2 regions of the Roseovarius pelagicus genome follow, and region 1 is predicted to be linked to the other one. Evidence: riboswitches for the same ligand, from Rfam matches in the RefSeq annotation. Region 1 holds a riboswitch; the other holds the start of a gene.
The links. Region 1 has a riboswitch for cobalamin ahead of N7U68_RS07755 (CbtB domain-containing protein). Riboswitches for the same ligand answer to the same signal wherever they lie in the genome.
Positions count from the first base shown of each region.

Region 2: another riboswitch for cobalamin. It lies ahead of N7U68_RS01495 (hypothetical protein); the one in region 1 lies ahead of N7U68_RS07755 (CbtB domain-containing protein).

Region 1 covers NZ_CP106738.1:1,361,835-1,371,281, forward strand. The annotation lists gene smc (chromosome segregation protein SMC) at 1-158, opposite strand, end outside; gene N7U68_RS07750 (D-amino acid dehydrogenase) at 451-1,710, shown strand; cobalamin riboswitch at 1,772-1,996, shown strand; gene N7U68_RS07755 (CbtB domain-containing protein) at 2,031-2,195, shown strand; gene N7U68_RS07760 (CbtA family protein) at 2,316-2,996, shown strand; gene N7U68_RS07765 (hypothetical protein) at 3,053-3,568, shown strand; gene N7U68_RS07770 (DUF1636 family protein) at 3,573-3,902, opposite strand; gene cobW (cobalamin biosynthesis protein CobW) at 3,975-5,054, shown strand; gene N7U68_RS07780 (GNAT family N-acetyltransferase) at 5,032-5,511, shown strand; gene cobN (cobaltochelatase subunit CobN) at 5,511-9,242, shown strand; gene N7U68_RS07790 (hypothetical protein) at 9,248-9,447, opposite strand, start outside.
Region 2 covers NZ_CP106738.1:78,332-87,778, reverse strand. The annotation lists gene N7U68_RS01530 (hypothetical protein) at 1-19, opposite strand, end outside; gene N7U68_RS01525 (hypothetical protein) at 240-620, shown strand; gene N7U68_RS01520 (cupin domain-containing protein) at 651-1,007, opposite strand; gene N7U68_RS01515 (trimethylamine methyltransferase family protein) at 1,216-2,763, shown strand; gene N7U68_RS01510 (TetR/AcrR family transcriptional regulator) at 2,794-3,444, shown strand; gene ade (adenine deaminase) at 3,526-5,220, opposite strand; gene N7U68_RS01500 (sugar O-acetyltransferase) at 5,286-5,840, opposite strand; gene N7U68_RS01495 (hypothetical protein) at 5,840-6,118, opposite strand; cobalamin riboswitch at 6,248-6,451, opposite strand; gene N7U68_RS01490 (ATP-dependent helicase) at 6,536-8,887, opposite strand; gene N7U68_RS01485 (hypothetical protein) at 9,253-9,447, shown strand, end outside.

The DNA of each region.
Region 1 (9,447 bases):
GGGCGGTTTTCGCCCATGACCCAGCGCAATGCCTCCAGCAGATTCGATTTGCCACAGCCGTTCGGACCCACGACGCCTGTCCGCCCATCGGCGATAATCAGGTCAGTGGGATCAACGAAGCTCTTGAAGCCGGTCAGTCTGAGTTTAGAGAAGCGCAAATCGCCTGCCTGTCCTTTGCTGGATGTGTTTATGTCGCGTCGGAATTGGCGCCCAATGTGGCGAGCGTTCAAAGGGCATGTCAACGCAAAACCACTGGATATACCCCAAAGCCCGCACTTATCCACAAGATATTGCGCATCATATCCCGTTCCACACGCATCGCCGCAGTCTTCAGTCGCGAGAATAGACCAAATTCGGGAAATATCAGTACCTCGCGCGGAACGTCCCAGATCACTTGTGATTGCGCGACGGAGCGCCCATGCTGAGATTAACAAATCAGGAGGCCATCGGATGAAGATCATCGTTATGGGCGCAGGCGTCATTGGGGTCACAACGGCGTATTATCTGGCCAAGCAGGGTGCCGAGGTCGTCGTGCTCGACCGTCAGGCCGGGCCGGGGTTGGAGACCAGCTATGCCAACGCGGGCGAGCTGAGCTATGGCATGACATCGCCTTGGGCCGCGCCGGGCATTCCGATGAAGGCCGTAAAGTGGATGTTTATGAAGCGGCGACCGCTCTTTATCTGGCCATTGATCAGCCCGACCATGTGGAAATGGTGCGTGCAGATGGTCCGCAACTGCAACGAGGACGCCTACCGCCTGAACAAGGGGCGCATGGTCCGCGTCTCGAACTATTCGCGCGATGTAATGCCGGATCTGATTGCCGAGACAGGCATCGATTACGAGGGGCGCGAACAGGGTACACTGCAATTGTTTCGCACGAAGAAGCAACTGAAGGGGTCGAAGGCGGATCAGGACATTCTGGCTGAATACGATTCGCCATACGAAGTGCTGGACCGGGATGGCTGTATCGCCGTTGAGCCGGCCCTGGCCGAAGTGAAGGATAAATTCGTGGGCGGGTTGCGCCTGACCGCAGATCGCACCGGCGATTGCCGCCTTTTCACCATCGCGCTGGCCGAGAAATGCGCCGAAATGGGCGTCGAGTTCCAATACGGCCAGTCGATCCGATCCATCGCCATCGAAAATGATCAGGTAGCAGGCGTCGACACCGAGATCGCCGGACGGATTACCGGCGACGCCTATGTTTGTGCGTTGGGCAGTTATGGCCCGCGCGTGTTGAACCCGATCGGGGTCAAGCTGCCGGTCTATCCGGTCAAGGGATATTCCGTGACGCTGCCCGTGACCGAGGATCAATATGCGCCACAATCGACAATCATGGACGAGACCCACAAGGTCGCGATCACCCGGCTGGGCGACCGCATCCGTGTCGCCGGCACAGCAGAGATTGCAGGATTTTCCAACCGTCTGGGCCCGCACGCAACCGACACCGTCAAGCATGTGATCAGCGATCTGTTTCCACGCGGCGGCGACATCTCGCGCGCGGAAGGCTGGACCGGCCTGCGTCCGATGACACCCGATGGCACACCAGTGCTGGGTCCGTCAAAATACAGCAACCTGTTCCTGAATACTGGCCATGGCACACTGGGCTGGACGATGGCCTGCGGGTCGGGCCGGGCCGTGGCTGACGTGGTGCTGGGCCGCACGCCCGAAATCTCCTTCGACGGACTGACGGCGGACCGCTACGCGCGCTGATCAGGGTCGCTCCACACCCGCGCCGTGTCGGAATCGTCCTTGACGCATTCGCGGGGGCGGGTCATACCAGAGGAGCTAAGGTTCCCCAAAGACGCAAAGCGTCCGGGGATGAATTGGGAATGAAGTGACGGTGGACCCATGCAGGGCGCCCAGTCTTCAGCCGCCCCCGCGACTGTCAGCGGTGAGCCCCTGCCATATGCCACTGAACCCCACTCGGGGGTTTGGGAAGGCGGCAGTCAGGTGATGACCCGCAAGCCAGGACACCAGCCCTAGCTTGGTTCAAACGCGCCTCGGGTGAGAGGCGAGAAGGAGACGACAATATGACTGCACTGGTTCAATCCGCCGCAAAATCCACTGTCCTGCCCGCGATCATGGCGCTGGGTCTTGGGCTTGGCATCATCACAATCGCTGGTCACGTTCAGGCATCTGCCCTGCATGACGCAGCCCATGATGTGCGCCACGCCACCGGCTTCCCCTGCCACTGACAGAGATCCGCATTCTATCTGACGACAGATCGAATGCTGTGTGCAGATAACGTCTGAAATCCGTGCAGCAATTTTGCTGCCGATCAGCCGTTACTGCCAGCTAATGGGACTATTGAAACTATGTTTTCCAAGATTGTAACCAGCGCATTGTTCGCTGGTTTCTGTGCTGGGCTGATTGCCGCCCTCGTGCAGATTGTATTCGTGCAGCCTGTGCTGCTACATGCCGAACTCTACGAGGGCGGCGATCTGGTGCATTTTGGTGCTGATGCCGTCAGCGCGCATCCAGACCTTGGTGGTTTTGACGTCATGCGCAACGGGCTGTCTGTGTTGTTCATGGCGCTGACCTATGTGGGCTATGCGTTCATTCTGGTCGCCGTGATGAGCCTTGCGGCAGAGCGTGGCGCAGTGATCAACACGCGCACTGGTCTGATCTGGGGTATCGCGGGCTTTGTCACATGGCATTTTGCGCCGGCCTTCTCATTGCCCCCCGAAGTGCCGGGCGTGGCCGCAGCGGATGTGTTCGTTCGTCAAATCTGGTGGTGGGGCACAGTGGCGGCAACCGGCGTTGCGCTGGCGCTCATTGCATTCGGACGTTCCGCCCTTGCGTGGGGCGCTGCGATCGCGCTGCTTGTCGCACCGCATCTGATCGGCGCACCGCATCCCGACAGCTTTACCGGGCCGGTTCCTCCCGAGATCGCCGCACTCTTTGCGTCACGCGCGCTTGGCTTCGGCTTTGCCACATGGGTGGCGCTGGGGGGCCTCTGCGGGTACTTCTGGCAGCGCGAGAACGCGAACGCCTGAGCAATTAGTGTCCCGGCGGCCAGGCTGCCGGGACATGAACTTTGAGGGAGGCAGCCATGCCCAAGACCTTCATGTTTCTGATCATCGGCCTCTTTTTCGGTGCCGGGTTCGGGTTTCTTCTGGCCGCCACGTCGGGTGCGGAGCTGACAGGGCACGCGCATGGCACGGACGCCGCGCATGACCATAACGCCCATGACCACGGCGACGGGACGGGCGACATGGATGCTGACCACGCGATGCATGGCCAGTTGGTCGAGGCCGAAGCGCCGGTGCCCGACCTGATGCTACATGTGCTGCCCGACGGTCCGCAAAGCCGCAATCTGCATATCATGGTCAGCAACTTCGTCTTTGCGCCGCAAAACGTGAATGGCGGCCATGTGCCGGGTCAGGGACACGCCCATGTCTATGTGGACGGTGTAAAACAACCACGCGCCTATAGCCCCTACGTCCACCTACAGGCATTGCCCAAGGGCACACATGAGATTCGCGTCACGCTGAATGCCAACAATCACGGGCAGCTTGCGGTAGATGGCGTAGCTTTGACTGCCGAAACCACGATCACCATCGAATGACCGTTCAGGCAGGCACCCGGCCGATCAGGCAATGGCGCAACCGCCCTGCCCCGCGCGCATCCTCGATCCAGCCATCGGCGCTGGTGGCGTACATGCGAGCAAAGGCGACGAGATCGGCCAGATCAGTAGCAGGCGCGACATCACCAAACAGATATGTCGCCTTGGCCGGAGCTTTGAACGCAACGCTAAGCGGGCGGGCGCAATTCGACATGCACTCCCAATCGCGCACGTCATATACCAACTCTGCCGTCGCCAATGCACGGCGCACGGCCCCTGCAAACCCCTTGCCATCCGCTCCGTCGCACGTAGAACAGATCACGATCTGGTGCGTCATTGCCGCCTCTCCTTTGGGGTATGGCCTAGGCGATCCCCAAAACCCACGCAAGCCCCTCTGAGGAGCCACCCCATGCAAGCCAAAATTCCCGCCACAGTCGTCACCGGTTTTCTTGGTGCGGGCAAAACCACGCTGATCCGACACATGCTGGAAAATGCCAAGGGCCGCCGCATCGCGCTCATTATCAACGAGTTTGGCGATCTCGGCGTTGATGGGGATATCCTGAAAGGCTGCGGCGACGAAACTTGCAGCGAGGATGATGTGATGGAGTTGAGCAACGGCTGCATCTGCTGCACCGTGGCGGATGATTTTATCCCAACGATGCAAAAGCTGCTGGACCGAGAGAACGCCCCTGATCATATCGTGATCGAGACGTCGGGGCTGGCGCTGCCGCAGCCGTTGGTGCGCGCCTTTAACTGGCCCGAGATTTCGACCCGCGTGACGGTCGATGGCGTCGTCACCGTGGTCGACGGCAAGGCGGTGAGCGAAGGTCGCTTTGCCCATAACGTCGCCGCCGTCGACGCACAGCGCAAGCTGGACGAGAACCTGGACCATGAAACGCCCCTGTCAGAGCTGTTCGAGGATCAGATCGCCTGTGCCGACATGATCGTGGTCAACAAATCCGACCTGCTGGGCGCGGATGAGGCTGATGCGCTGGTTGCGCGGCTTAAGGGCGAAAGCCGCAAGGGCGTGCAGGTGGTCAAATCCACGATGGGCGCGTTGCCCGTCGATGTGCTGCTGGGGCAGGGAATCGGCGCCGAGGGTGATCTGGACGCGCGCCACGAGGTACACCACCATCACCACCATGACGACGACGATCATCACGACGATGAGGATCATCATCACGACCACGAACACACACATGGCCATGATGAATTCGAAAGCTTTGTCGTCACCCGCCCCGAGATCTCCGACCCGGCTGCCTTTGCCGCGCAAGTCGCGGATGTGATCCGCGCCCATGACATTTTGCGTCTCAAGGGATTTGCCGCCGTAGAAGGCAAACCGATGCGCCTGACCCTGCAAGCGGTCGGCCCGCGCGTCGATACCTATTTCGACCAACCGTTCGGCACGGCACCGCGCCAGACCCGGCTGGTGGTGATCGGTCAGTCGGGGCTGGATCGCGCCGCGATTGAAACCGCATTGTGCGCCTGATCCGATGCTGATCGTCGAACCTGCCCACCCGCTGGACGATGGCCCCCGTGCCCTGCTGGAGCAGAGCCATGACCTGATGACCACGTTGTTTGAGCCTGAGGAAAACTATTTCCTCGGGTTTGATGCGCTCTGTGCGCCCGAGGTTCACTTTATCGTCGCGCGCGAGGGCGATGCAGTGCTCGGCACCGCCGCCGTGGTGGACAAAGGCGACTACGGCGAGGTGAAATCCATGTTCACCAGCCCCGCCGCGCGCGGCAAGGGGGTCGGCGCGGCGCTGATGCGCGCGATTGAAGATCACGCCCGCACGGCGAAGCTGTCGGCGCTGAAACTGGAGACAGCGCGCGAACTGCCCGCCGCCATCCGCCTGTATGAGCGTCATGGCTTTACCGAATGTGACCGTTTTGGCGACTATATCCCCAACAGCACATCCTATTTCATGCAAAAGCAGATCGACTGATGCACTTGCTCGCTGCCACGCCCGGTGCCATCGACGACGGCAAAGAGCCCGTTGATCTGGGTCAGACACCTGCCGATCTGGTGGTGATCTCAGCCGCCGATACCGAGTTGGCCGCCCTCAGCACCGCCCGCGCAGAGATGGACGCGGCTCCGGGTTTGCGGTTGGCCAACCTCGCATATCTGCAACATCCCATGTCCGTCGATTTGCACATCGACGATTGCGCCGCCAAATCCCGTCTGGTGATTGCCCGCGTGTTGGGCGGCACCGGCTATTGGCGCTATGGCACAGAACAATACGCGGCCCGCCTGCGCGAGGCCGGTGTGCCGCTGGCTCTGCTGCCCGGCGATGACAAGCCCGACGGCGAGCTGCGCAATCTGTCAACGGTCTCGGATACGGATTATGATGCACTCTGGTCCTATCTGGTCGAGGGCGGACCAGAAAATTCGCAGAATTTTCTGAGCTACGCTCGCATGATGCTGGAGGGCGGCGAAGCCCCCGCCGCACCCGCACCACTGCTGCGCGCCGGTGTCTACTGGCCCGGTGCGGGCCTGTCGGATCTGGCTGCGGCCCAGGCGGCTTGGACGGACGGCGCGCCAGTCGTTCCGCTGGTTTTCTACCGCGCACTGGTACAGGGCGCGGGGCTGAACCCGATCAACCGGCTGGTCAAGTCGCTCTTGCGCGAAGGGCTGAACCCGCTGCCCATCTTCGTGGCGTCGCTGAAGGACCCAGTATCCGTCGCCACGCTGGATCATCTCTTTGCCGCCGTATCACCCGCCGTGATCCTCAACTGTACCGCTTTTGCTGTCGGGTCACCGCATGATGGCGACGACAGCCCGCAAAATCCGCTGACGATGCCCACCGCCAACGCCGCACCGGTGTTTCAGGTCGTATTGTCCGGCTCTTCCGAAGAAGCATGGGAAACCGGCCTGACCGGGCTATCGGCGCGCGATATCGCGATGAACGTGGCTCTGCCCGAGGTCGATGGCCGCATCCTGAGCCGCGCGGTCAGCTTCAAGGGTGAGGCATTCTATGACGAAGCCACCGAATGTCCGATCGCCACCTACCGCGCGCAGGGCGACCGCGTGGCCTTTGTCGCCGCGCTTACTGCCAACTGGGCACGCCTGCGCACCACCCCGGAGGCCGAACGCAAAGTGGCGCTGGTCCTTGCGAACTATCCCAACAAAGACGGACGTCTGGCCAACGGGGTCGGGCTGGATACGCCGGCCGCGACGGTCCACACGCTGGATCTGCTGCATCAAGCCGGCTACCGGATCGAAAATGCGCCGACGGACAGCGACAGTCTGATGCAGGCCGTTATGTCAGGCCCAACCAACTGGTTGACCGACCGGCGTGAAAAGGCAGGCGGCGAAACCCTGCCGCTCGACGTTTATCACGCCCATTTCGATGCTCTGCCATGGGCACTCAAGGAACAGATCGCTGACAGATGGGGGGCACCCGAAGACGACCCCTTTTACGATACCACCCCCTTGGCCAAAGACGCCGAGGCAGGGTTCAAATTGTCGATCCTGCGCTACGGCAATGCCGTCGTCGGCATTCAACCCGCGCGCGGGTACAATATTGACCCCACCGACACCTATCATTCGCCCGACCTTGTGCCGCCGCATCACTATCTGGCGTTCTATTTCTGGCTACGGCACCACTATGGCGCGCAGGCCATCGTGCACATGGGCAAACACGGCAACCTCGAATGGCTACCCGGCAAGGCGCTGGCGCTGAGCGCCGAATGCTGGCCCGAGGCCGTGCTGGGGCCAATGCCGCATATCTATCCCTTTATCGTCAACGATCCCGGCGAAGGCACGCAGGCCAAGCGGCGCGCGCAGGCCGTGATCATCGATCACCTGACTCCGCCCCTGACCCGCGCCGAAACCTATGGCCCCCTGCGCGATCTCGAGGCGTTGGTGGATGAGTATTACGAGGCTGCTGGCGTGGACCCGCGCCGTATCGCCCATCTGCGGCGCGAGATCCTGTCGCTGAGTGCCGCCACTGGGCTGGACAAGGATGTGGGCTTTAGCGGCGCTGACGAAGATGGCGATCTGGCAAAGCTCGACGCCTATCTGTGCGAATTGAAAGAAGCGCAGATCAGGGACGGGCTGCATATCTTTGGGCAATCGCCGAGCGGTCAACAGGAAATCGACCTTGCCATCGCGCTGGCCCGCGTGCCGCGCGAGCAGGGCAAGGGAAGAGATGCATCACTGATCCGGGCGCTGGCGACCGATGCCGGGCTGTCGATTGACCCGCTGGATTGCGACATGGCCGCCCCTGCGACCGAGCGACCAGAGATGCTGCAAGCGCTTTCATCCGATCCGTGGCGCAGCAACGGCGACACGGTGGAACGACTGGAGTTGTTAGCGCAAAGCCTGTTGCGGGACGGCGGGCGGGGCGATGCGGGCCGTGGCCCGCACGCGGCCGCCGTCCTACACGAGATCGAGACGCGTATCCGTCCGACCCTCGCGGCCTGCGGCCCCGACGAAGGGACGGGCCTTCTCACCGCCCTCTCCGGGCAGTTCGTCGCCCCGGCGCCATCCGGCGCACCCACGCGGGGACGGCTCGACACCCTTCCCACCGGGCGCAACTTTTACTCGGTCGACAGCCGCGCTGTGCCCACACCAACCGCATGGGCGTTGGGCTGGAAATCGGCAAACCTGCTGATTGAAAAACACCTGCAAACCCACGGTGACTGGCCACGCAGCATGTTGATCACCGCATGGGGCACCGCCAACATGCGCACCGGCGGCGATGATATTGCACAGGCGTTGGCCCTGATGGGGGTAAAACCCACATGGGACGCCGCCAACCGCCGCGTAACCGGATTCGAGGTCCTGCCTCAGGGCGTGTTGGGGCGCCCGCGCGTCGATGTCACCCTGCGCATTTCCGGGTTTTTCCGCGACGCTTTTCCACAGTTGATCGCATTGGTCGACAGCGCCGCACGGGCAGTGCAGGCGCTGGACGAATCCGAGGATTTGAACCCGGCCGCCGCCCGCGCGGGCCGGGGCGAAGCGCAGACCCGCGTCTACGGCTCGAAGCCGGGCGCGTATGGTGCTGGTCTTCAGGCGATGATCGACGAACGGCTCTGGGCGGATAAATCCGATCTGGCCGATGCCTATCTGACGTGGGGCAGCTACGCCTACGGCGCCGGCAGCGACGGTACCGCAGACCGCAAAGGTTTCGAGGCCCGGCTCAGCCAGACTGAGGCCATCGTGCAAAATCAAGACAACCGCGAGCATGATATTCTGGACAGCGACGATTATTATCAATTCGAGGGCGGCGCGGCAGCAGCAGTCAGCACGCTTCAGGGCCGCGACAGACCGATCTATCACAACGACCATTCCCGCCCCGAGCGCCCGCTGATCCGCACGCTGGAGGACGAGATAGGCCGCGTCGTGCGCAGCCGCGTTGTAAACCCCAAATGGATCGACGGCATAAAACGCCACGGCTACAAAGGCGCGTTCGAGATCGCGGCGACGGTCGACTACCTCTTTGCCTTCGCCGCCACCACGGGCGCGGTCAAGGGACACCATTTCGATCTGGTCGAAGCGGCGTTTCTAGAGGACGACGACACGCGCGACTTTATCGACGAACATAACGCCCCCGCCCTGCGCGAGATCGCGGAACGCCTGCAAGAAGCGATCGACCGTGGCCTCTGGTCACCGCGCTCGAACTCCGCGCACGCGCGGATCGAGGCGGCGCGTGCGGGTGCTCCTGCGCCCTGATGGTCTCATTGGTAAACAGGCTCGCAGATCAGATCGGCATAGTCATCGCCGAGATCAAGCAATCCACAATCCAGATAGCTCGGACGCGGGACAGGCAGCGGCCTAAGCGGCCCCCCGCAATTCAAATGCGCCGTCATCATCGCCTGATCCCCGCGCAGTTTGCGTACCTTGCACCCCGAGACAACCTCGATCGCGGCAACACCGC
Region 2 (9,447 bases), 1.3 Mb from region 1:
TGCTGGGAAAATTCGTCATCTGTCCTGCCTCTTCATTCTTTTGCCCAAGATACCCACGAATGGCGTGCGTCAAAACGGCCAATCTGTGGCTTTTGCAAGGTTTCCCATCAGGTGAGTCTGAAAGGTCGCAGGTGGTGCCTGAGCCGGCACTTTGACCGAAAACAATCAGCCCGAATCCGGAACACCTGCCGCGACACACCGTTGACCTGTCACATTCCACAAATTGGAAAGGACATCCCATGGCCGCCAAGACGCCGAAAAATCGCGACAATCGCGACATTCCAGATAACGAAATACCACCACATGACCCTCGGACGGATGATGTCGTGACACCTGAACAGCGAGATGACATGACCCGGCATCCCCCCGCCGCATCCCGCACGACCGACGCAGAAGCCGGCGCTCAGATCGACCCGAGCGGCCCGCCCGCCGCATCCACCGGGGCACGCCCCGACACGGAGCGCGAAGTGCGCGCCGGCCCGGGTGACGCTGGTGCCTCGGACGCACCCCGCCCACTGGATCAAAGTCCGGCAGACCGCCGTCGTGCAACGTCCGCGCAATGGATTTTCGGGGCCGGAGCCGTGCTGGCACTGATCCTGCTCATCGCACTGGTCTTGTGAAACGCCAACGACGCTGAGGTGCGCGCAGCCTTATGAGGCGCTGATGACGTAGAGCTTGCGCATATGCTCATGGATTACCCACTCGCCCGTCCAGCCCTGCGGTAGCACCAACAGGTCGCCCGGACCGATATCGCGGCTGCGCGACCCGTCGGCATTGCTGACCGTCGCGCGGCCCGAAATGATGTGGCAGTATTCGCCGCCCTTGGTGCGATCCGCGGTAAAATGCCCCGGTGTGCACTCCCATACCCCGATGGACGTGCGTCCATCCGCCGAGGACCATAGCCCCTTGGCAGCTTCGTTCTGCCCGTCAGTCAGTGTTGTTGGCTTCGGCTTGAATTCGCCTATCTCGATTGCGGACAGATCGCCAAATGTCTCTAGATCAACCATAATTACCCCTCTCTCATTCGCTGTGTCATCCGCCTATTAGCATCCTTCGGCCACCTGACACAGGCCCAAATTCCCAACGCGAACCCGTAACCAAAACCCTGCGGTGCCCGCCCCGCCCAACAGGCCGCCAGTATGTTCTTTCCACACTGTACACATGTGTCTAGCATCTGCAGCAGAATCACCTCGCGCTTTATAGGGAGAGGCGGCAATGACCCTCGACACTTCCCCCAAACGCCGCGGGCGGCGCGCAAAACACGCCGATGCCGACGCAGCGCCGACCCGCAAGGTCGACTACCGCACTCTGCGCAACCCTTTCCCATTGATGAGCGTCTTTTCCGAGGACCGGATCGAGGCGATGCACAATACCGCACTCGATGTGCTTGAACGATTGGGGATAAAGGTCCTGTTGCCCGAGGCGCGTGCGCTTTTCCGGGCGGGTGGTGCGCGTGTCAATGACAGCACAGAGATGGTCCATATCGGGCGCGACATGGTCAAGGCCGCGCTTGCCATTGCACCGCGTCGGATCGACTGCCGCGCCGGTGCGCGCGACCGGGACATCACACTGGAACTGGGTAATCTGATTTTTCAGCCCGGTGCAGGCGCGCCCCATGCCACCGACCTGTCCCGTGGCCGGCGGCCCGGAGATGCAAAATCCTATGTCGAACTGACCCAATTGACCCAGCATTTCGACGTTCTGCACATGGTTCCCCCGCTGATCGAACCGCAGGATATTCCACTGAACCTGCGGCACTACTTCACCATGCAGACCCAGATGACCCAGACGGATAAGCTGCCGTTTGTGTACGCACGCGGCACACCGCAAGTGCAGCAAAGCTTTGAATTGTTGCGCGACTTCAGAGGCCTGACAGATGATGAATTTCACAGCGCACCCCATTGTTATACAATCATAAACACCAATTCACCCCGTCAGATTGATACACCGATGGCCCAAGGTCTGATTGACTTTGCCCGCGCCCGACAGGTCAGCATTGTCACCCCGTTCACGTTGATGGGCGCGATGGGACCGATCACCGTCGCGGGCGCGATCACGCTCAGCCATGCCGAAGCATTGGCCGCGATCACCCTGACGCAACTGGCCCAGCCCGGCGCGCCAGTGTGTTACGGCACGTTCACCTCGAACGTTGATATGAAATCAGGGGCCCCCGCCTTTGGCACCCCTGAACATTTTCAGGCGTCTGTGGCAGCGGGCCAACTGGCGCGCAGGATTGGCCTGCCGTGGCGCGGAGCCTCTGGATCGGCGGCCAACATCAACGACGCGCAGGCCGCGAACGAAACCCAGTTCGGCAGTTGGGGCTGCTTGCTGGCAGGCGCCACCGTCATCGTGCATGCTGCGGGCTGGATCGAGGGCGGGCTGACTGTCAGCTATGAAAAGCTGATCACCGATATGGAAGTGTTGCAAATGGTGGCAGAGCTTTGCGCCGGGGTCAGCGCCACCGACGCCGATATCGGCCTTTCGGCGCTGGAAGAAGTGCAACCCGGCGGACATTTCTTTGGCGCGCAGCACACTTTGGAACGCTACCAGAGCGAATTTTACGAGCCGCTCATCGGCGACTGGTCGAATTTCGGCACATGGACAGAACGCGGCGCGCAGGATGCCAATGCCCGTGCCACGCACAAATGGCAGGAGATTCTGGCAGGGTTCAGACCTCCCGCCATCAACCCCGATCGTGCCGCAGCCCTCAATGACGCCATCGTGCGCGGTACAGAGGCGGGCGGCGCGCTACCCGAAAGTTGAGCCAACCCACCGGACTGATGAAAGACAAACGTGACAAACCCGACAGATAACACCCCTAAGCACTCTCCGGGCGGTAACGTCAAGGCCACCCGCGACGACTGGTTGAGCATGGCGATGGACGTGCTCATCAGCGACGGTGTCAGCCACGTCAAAATTCTGGGATTAGGCCAACGGCTGGGCGTATCTCGATCCAGTTTCTACTGGTATTTCAATACGCGGCAGGATCTTCTTGATGCACTTCTCGAAGTTTGGGAAAGCACCAACACCGGCATTGTCCTGCGCCACGCCGCGATGCCCTCGGACACGATCACGCAGGCGGTTTGTCTGCTGTTTCGCGCCTTCATCAACCCCGCACTCTTTAATCACAAACTTGATTTTGCCGTGCGCGAATGGGCCCGCCGTGATACCGCTATTCGCCGCGTCATCGAGAACACCGACGCCACCCGCCATGCGGCAATTGCCGCGATGTTCGCGCGCCACGGCTATAGCAATTACGAGGCCGATGTGCGGGCCAGGATCCTATATTATCAACAGATTGGTTATTACGCTCTGGACCTGCAAGAACCTGCCGCTGACCGGATCGAGCGGACCGAAGGCTATCTGCTGGGCTTCACCGGCGTCGTCCCGTCCGCCCCAGAGGTAGAGGCGGCCATCGCCTATGCCAAAACACACATGACGTAATTTTACCTCGCTATCCTTAGCGCGCATTGAGATTGGAGTCGCACGAAAGGCCCGATAGCAGGCCACCCGCCCTGCGGGCTCCTAGCCGATGATCTCGAACCGGGTCACATCCACCATGCCCCGGTCGGTGATCTTCAAGGCCGGAATGACCGGCAACGCAAGAAAGGCCAGTTGCAGGAACGGCTCGTGCAGTTCCACCCCGAGGCTGACCGCCGCATCGCGCAACTCTACCAGCCGGTCGCGCACGTCCTCGAACGGTGCAAGGCTCATCAGCCCGGCCACCGGCAGCGCCAGTTCGGCCAGCACCCGCCCGCCCTGCGCCACGACGAAACCACCCTCGATCTCGCCCAGCCGGTTGGCCGCCAGCGCCATATCGGCATAATCCACGCCCACGCAGGCAATGTTGTGATGGTCGTGACACACGGTCGAGGCAATGGCCCCGCTCTTCAGGCCAAAGCCACGGACGAAACCAGTAGCGATATTGCCGTTCTTGCCATGCCGCTCGACCACGGCGATACGCGCCAGATCGCGGGCCGGGTCCGGGCGCTTGTCTCCGTCCTCGATCGCGATCTGTTCTTTTAGATGCTCCGTGATGATCCTGCCCTCGACAATACCGATCACATCGGTGTCCTCGCGGTTGGCCTTGGCCCGGAAATGCGCTGCCTCCAGCCGTGGGGCTTTGACTGAATTCCGCCCGATAGGCTCCAACGTCCCGCGCGCATCAAAGGCGCGCGCGTCGACCCGCTGCCCGGCGCAAAACACCGCTTGCACATCGCACGCCTCTAGACTGCCGACCGCGACGATATCAGCGCGCTGACCCGGGGCGATCATGCCACGATCCTTCAGCCCGAATGCCTCTGCCGCCGACAAGGACGCCGCGCGATAGGCGGCCAAGGGCGACGTGCCCAGCGAAATCAGCGTGCGGATCATGTAATCCAGATGCCCTTGCTCCGCGATGTCCAACGGGTTTCGATCATCGGTACACAGACACATGTAAGGCGCAGTGCGCTCGTTCAGCAGCGGCTGCAAGGCATTCAGGTCCTTGGACACCGATCCCTCGCGGATCAGCACCCGCATCCCCTTGCGAAGCTTTTCCAGCGCCTCCTCGGCTGTGGTCGCCTCATGCTCGGTACGGATGCCCGCCGCGATATAGGCGTTCAGGTCCCGCCCTGTCAGTTGCGGGCAATGCCCGTCAACATGCCCGCCCGCGAACAGCGCCAGCTTGGCCATCGCGCCCGGATCGCGATGGATCACACCGGGATAATTCATAAACTCCGCCAGCCCGATGCCCGACGCATGACCCATCAGTGGTGCCAGATCCGCCGCGTCGATCCGCGCGCCTGCGGTTTCCATCTCGGTCGATGGCACACAGGAACTGAGCTGCACCCGAATATCCATCACCGTGCGCTCGCTTGCTGCCTGAAACCAGCGGATGCCGTCCGGGCCGATCACATTGGCAATCTCGTGTGGGTCGCAGATCGCTGTTGTTACCCCGTGCGGCGCCACGCAGCGGTCGAACTCGAAAGGTGTGACAAGGCTGCTCTCGATATGCAGATGCGTGTCGATGAATCCCGGCACCAGCGTCAGGCCGGAAACGTCGATCACCTCTCGTCCGTCATAAGTATCGCAGATACCCACCACCTGATCGCCGCAGATCGCCACATCACCAGTCAGCATCTCGCCGGTCACCAGATCGAACATCCGCCCGCCGCGCAGCACCAGATCGGCAGGCATGTCGCCCCTGCCTTGCGCGATACGGGTCTCAAGATCGGCCATAGTATGCTCCTGTCAGGTGCGATGCGATACAACCATCCTAAGGGACCGCGCGGGTCGTGGAAACCTCAGCCGCGCTGGCGCGCCGGATTGCCCATCACCGTGGCCCCCTGCGGCACGTCGCGGGTCACCACACTGCCCGCGCCGACAATCGCACCAGCCCCAATCGTCACCCCACCCAGTAGGGTCGCACCGCCGCCGATCCAGACATCCGCGCCCAGCGTCACGGGATGCGCACGTTCCAGCCCCGCCCGGCGCTGAACAGGATCGTGGTGATGCTCGGGGCAATAAATCTGCACCTGCGGCCCCAGCATGCAACGATCGCCGATATGCACCGGTGCCGTATCCAGAATGGTGCAACCTGCGTTCAGATAGACATCGCGCCCCAGATGAATGTTGATCCCATATGCACAATGAAACGGCGCCTCGACAAAGGTCCCCTCGCCGACCTGCGCCATCAGCGCGCGCAATGTCGCGCCGATGGGCCCGCGCGTGTCGGGTGCGGTGGTGCTGTGCTGGTGGCAGGCATCGCGGGCGCGCGCCTGCATCGCCAACAGGTCGGGGTCAAGGCACCGATACCAATCGCCAGCCTGCATCTTGTCCCGTTCTGTCAGCGGCGCCATCAATGTGGCCGCGCGCGGCGTCGCCGCTTGCCCCCCGGACGCACTGAGCCCGTGATCGGGCGCGTCGCGTCTTGCAGATATGCCACAAAGGCCTGCGCCGCCGCGCTCTCGGCGCGTTGTACCGCACGCTCGCTCAGGGCCGCACGCGCCGCGTCCGGGGTTGCAGGCCGCGCGCCCGCAAACGCCCATTCAAGAAACCCCAGACGCGCGGCAACCATAGCCGCGTCACCGGTCGCCCCATTCTGTTCCAGCCCAGCGATGATCTCTGTTACACTCATATTCTCTTCTCCGTGGCCACACCCCGGGCCAATCAGGGCAAGGGATAACGAGAGAGATGCACCGAACCGGCACGATGTCCCGGGCACGATCACCGCCCATATCGCCCCTCGCGATTCGACGTCACGTTCCAGGGATTCCCTGGCCAGGCTGGTTTCCGGGCTTGGTCGGTGGGTCTTGCGGACCCAAGTGATCATGGCACCTTCCCAGACCGCAGATGGCCCAGTGGCATATCGCCCGATCACCCTCCCTTACCGTTGCGGGGGCAGCGCCGGACTTGCACCGGCTTCCCAATTCTCCGCGTATTCTGCGGCACCTTGGAAATGACATGGTAGCAGCGGTACGAGGTTGCGCAAACCTTGTTTGCGGCAGGTTGGGGGTGAATTACGCAGGCGATGCGGTTTCTCGGCTGATCCCATTTAAAACGGGATATCATCCGCCGCAGAAATAAACCGGGCCACGACTTTCTTGGTACCCGCCTTTTCAAAGTCGATTTCCAGCTTGTCGCCTTCGATCCCGATGATCGCGCCATAACCGAATTTCTGATGAAACACGCGCTCGCCGACGCTGTGGGAACTGACCGCCTTCATGTCGATCACGGTATTGCGCGCCTCGCCGGGTTGCGCCACAGGCCGCTGCCCGGCGCGCGCCTGCAGGCGTTTCCAGCCGGGGGAATTGTAAACGTTGGCCTCGGCGACCCGCGCATCAATGCTGCTCTGCACGCCCCCCATCCCCGCCGCGCCATAGCCACCACCATAGAGGCCCGGAGGCGTCAGCACCTCCACATGTGCCTCAGGCAACTCATCGATGAAACGCGACGGCAACGCGGACTGCCATTGGCCGAACACCCGCCGGTTGCCCGCAAATGAGATGGTACAGACTTCTTCGGCCCGCGTGATACCGACATAGGCCAGCCGCCGTTCTTCCTCGACGCCCACTTGGCCGCTCTCGTCCATAGACCGCTGCGACGGAAACAGCCCATCCTCCCAGCCCGGCAGAAACACGGCGGGAAATTCCAGCCCCTTGGCCGCGTGCAGCGTCATGATGCTGACTTTTTCCTCAGTATCATCGCTTTCGTTGTCCATGATCAGACTGACATGCTCCAGAAACCCTTGCAGGTTCTCGAACTGCTCCAGCGCCTTGACCAATTCCTTGAGGTTCTCCAGCCGACCGGGCGCCTCGGGCGTCTTGTCGTTTTGCCACATGCCGGTATAGCCGCTCTCATCTAGGATCATCTCGGCCAACTCGACATGGCTGACACTAGCATCCCCGATCAACCGGCCCCAGCGCGTCAGACCGTCCAGCAGACGCGCCAACTCGGTGCCACCCTTACCCTTGATCTCGCCCTGCTCGACCGCCAGTGCCGCGCCCTGGACCAGCGGCACACCATTGGCGCGGGCAATCCGCTGGATGGTTTGTTGCGCTTTGTCACCCAGCCCGCGTTTGGGCGTGTTCACGATCCGCTCGAATGCCAGATCATCGCTCGGGCTGGTCACAACGCGGAAATAGGCCATCGCGTCGCGAATCTCCATCCGCTCATAAAAGCGCGGTCCGCCGATCACCCGATAAGGTAATCCGATGGTCAGAAACCGATCCTCGAACGCGCGCATCTGGTGGGACGCGCGTACCAAGATCGCCACCTCATCCCGGCGGATGGGACGCATCCCACGCGTGCCGCCCTGCATCGCCTCGATTTCTTCGCCGATCCAGCGGGCCTCTTCCTCGCCGTCCCAATGGCCGATCAGGCGTACCTTCTCGCCCTCCTCGGCCTCGGTCCACAACTCCTTGCCCAATCGCCCCTTGTTGCCCGCGATCACGCCAGAGGCAGCGGCCAGAATATGCGGGGTCGAGCGGTAATTCTGCTCCAGCCTGACCACATGTGCGCCGGGAAAATCCTTTTCAAACCGCAGGATATTGCCTACTTCTGCACCACGCCAGCCATAGATCGACTGATCGTCATCTCCGACACAGCAGATATTCTTGTGCGCTCCGGCCAATAGCCGCAGCCACAGGTACTGCGCCACGTTGGTATCCTGATACTCGTCCACCAGAATATAGCGGAACCACCGCTGATACTGCTGCAAAACATCGTCATGTGTCTGAAAAATCGTGACCACATGCAGCAGCAGATCACCGAAATCCACTGCGTTCAGTTCCTTCAACCGCGCCTGATAGAGCGCGTATAACTGCGGCCCCTTGCCGTCATAGGCCCCGGCCTCGGACGCGGGCAGGTTCGCGGGCGTCCATGCCCGGTTCTTCCAATTGTCGATAATGCCGGCCAGCATGCGTGCGGGCCACCGCTTGTCATCAATACCCGCAGCCTGAATCAACTGCTTCATCAGCCGAACTTGATCGTCGGTGTCCAGAATGGTAAAATTCGACTTCAGCCCGACCAGTTCGGCGTGGCGGCGCAGCAGCTTGACACAAATCGAATGAAAGGTGCCCAGCCACGGCATCCCCTCGATGCTCTGCCCCAACAGGCGGCCAACGCGATCTTTCATCTCGCGCGCGGCCTTGTTGGTGAACGTAACCGACAGGATCTCGTTCGGGCGCGCCCGCCCGGTGTTCAGCAGATGCACGATCCGTGCGGTCAGCGCCTTGGTCTTGCCGGTGCCGGCCCCCGCCAGCATCAGGACCGGACCATCCAGCGCCTCGACCGCGGCCCGCTGCGCCGGGTTCAGTTCGTCCAAATATGGCGCGCCACGGGCGGCCATTGCCCGCGCGGCCAGCGATGCGCCTTCAAAGGCGTCGGATTCGTCATAACTGCTCATGGCGCAGACCCTAGCGCGCCAATGCAGTGAAATAAAGAGATGTTCAGCCTATGTTCTTGTGTTTTTAACACCGCTTGCGCCGGTATTTCTCGTGTAAACGCTGCATCGCGCCACCGCTTGCCGTTACGTCGCGGGCCTATTTGAATATAAATATGCTCAGATCACGAATTTGTTAAGGAAACCATATAAGATACTGATTTTTATAATACTTCTACCACATAACTAATGTATGCCGTAGCATCATACTGGGTCTTTCCACAGGGTTTCGCCCACAATCGCCATCTGTCATGGGAACCAACAACAGGGGTAGCGACGTTGTGGCTGCATAATCGAAACGACTTCGGAAACCCCAAGGAGGAAATCTGATGAAACGCTTTACAACCACGGTCGCCGCACTGGCTCTTTTCGCCACTCCGGTCCTCGCAGACAACACCGCCACGACCCAGCTGGAACAGCTCGGTTCAGAGGTCGGCCAAGACGGCCCACTTAGCCCGGACGCGGCCACCTACGGCGTTGCCACGCTGATCGGCAGCGATGTTTTCACCACCAATCAGGGCGCC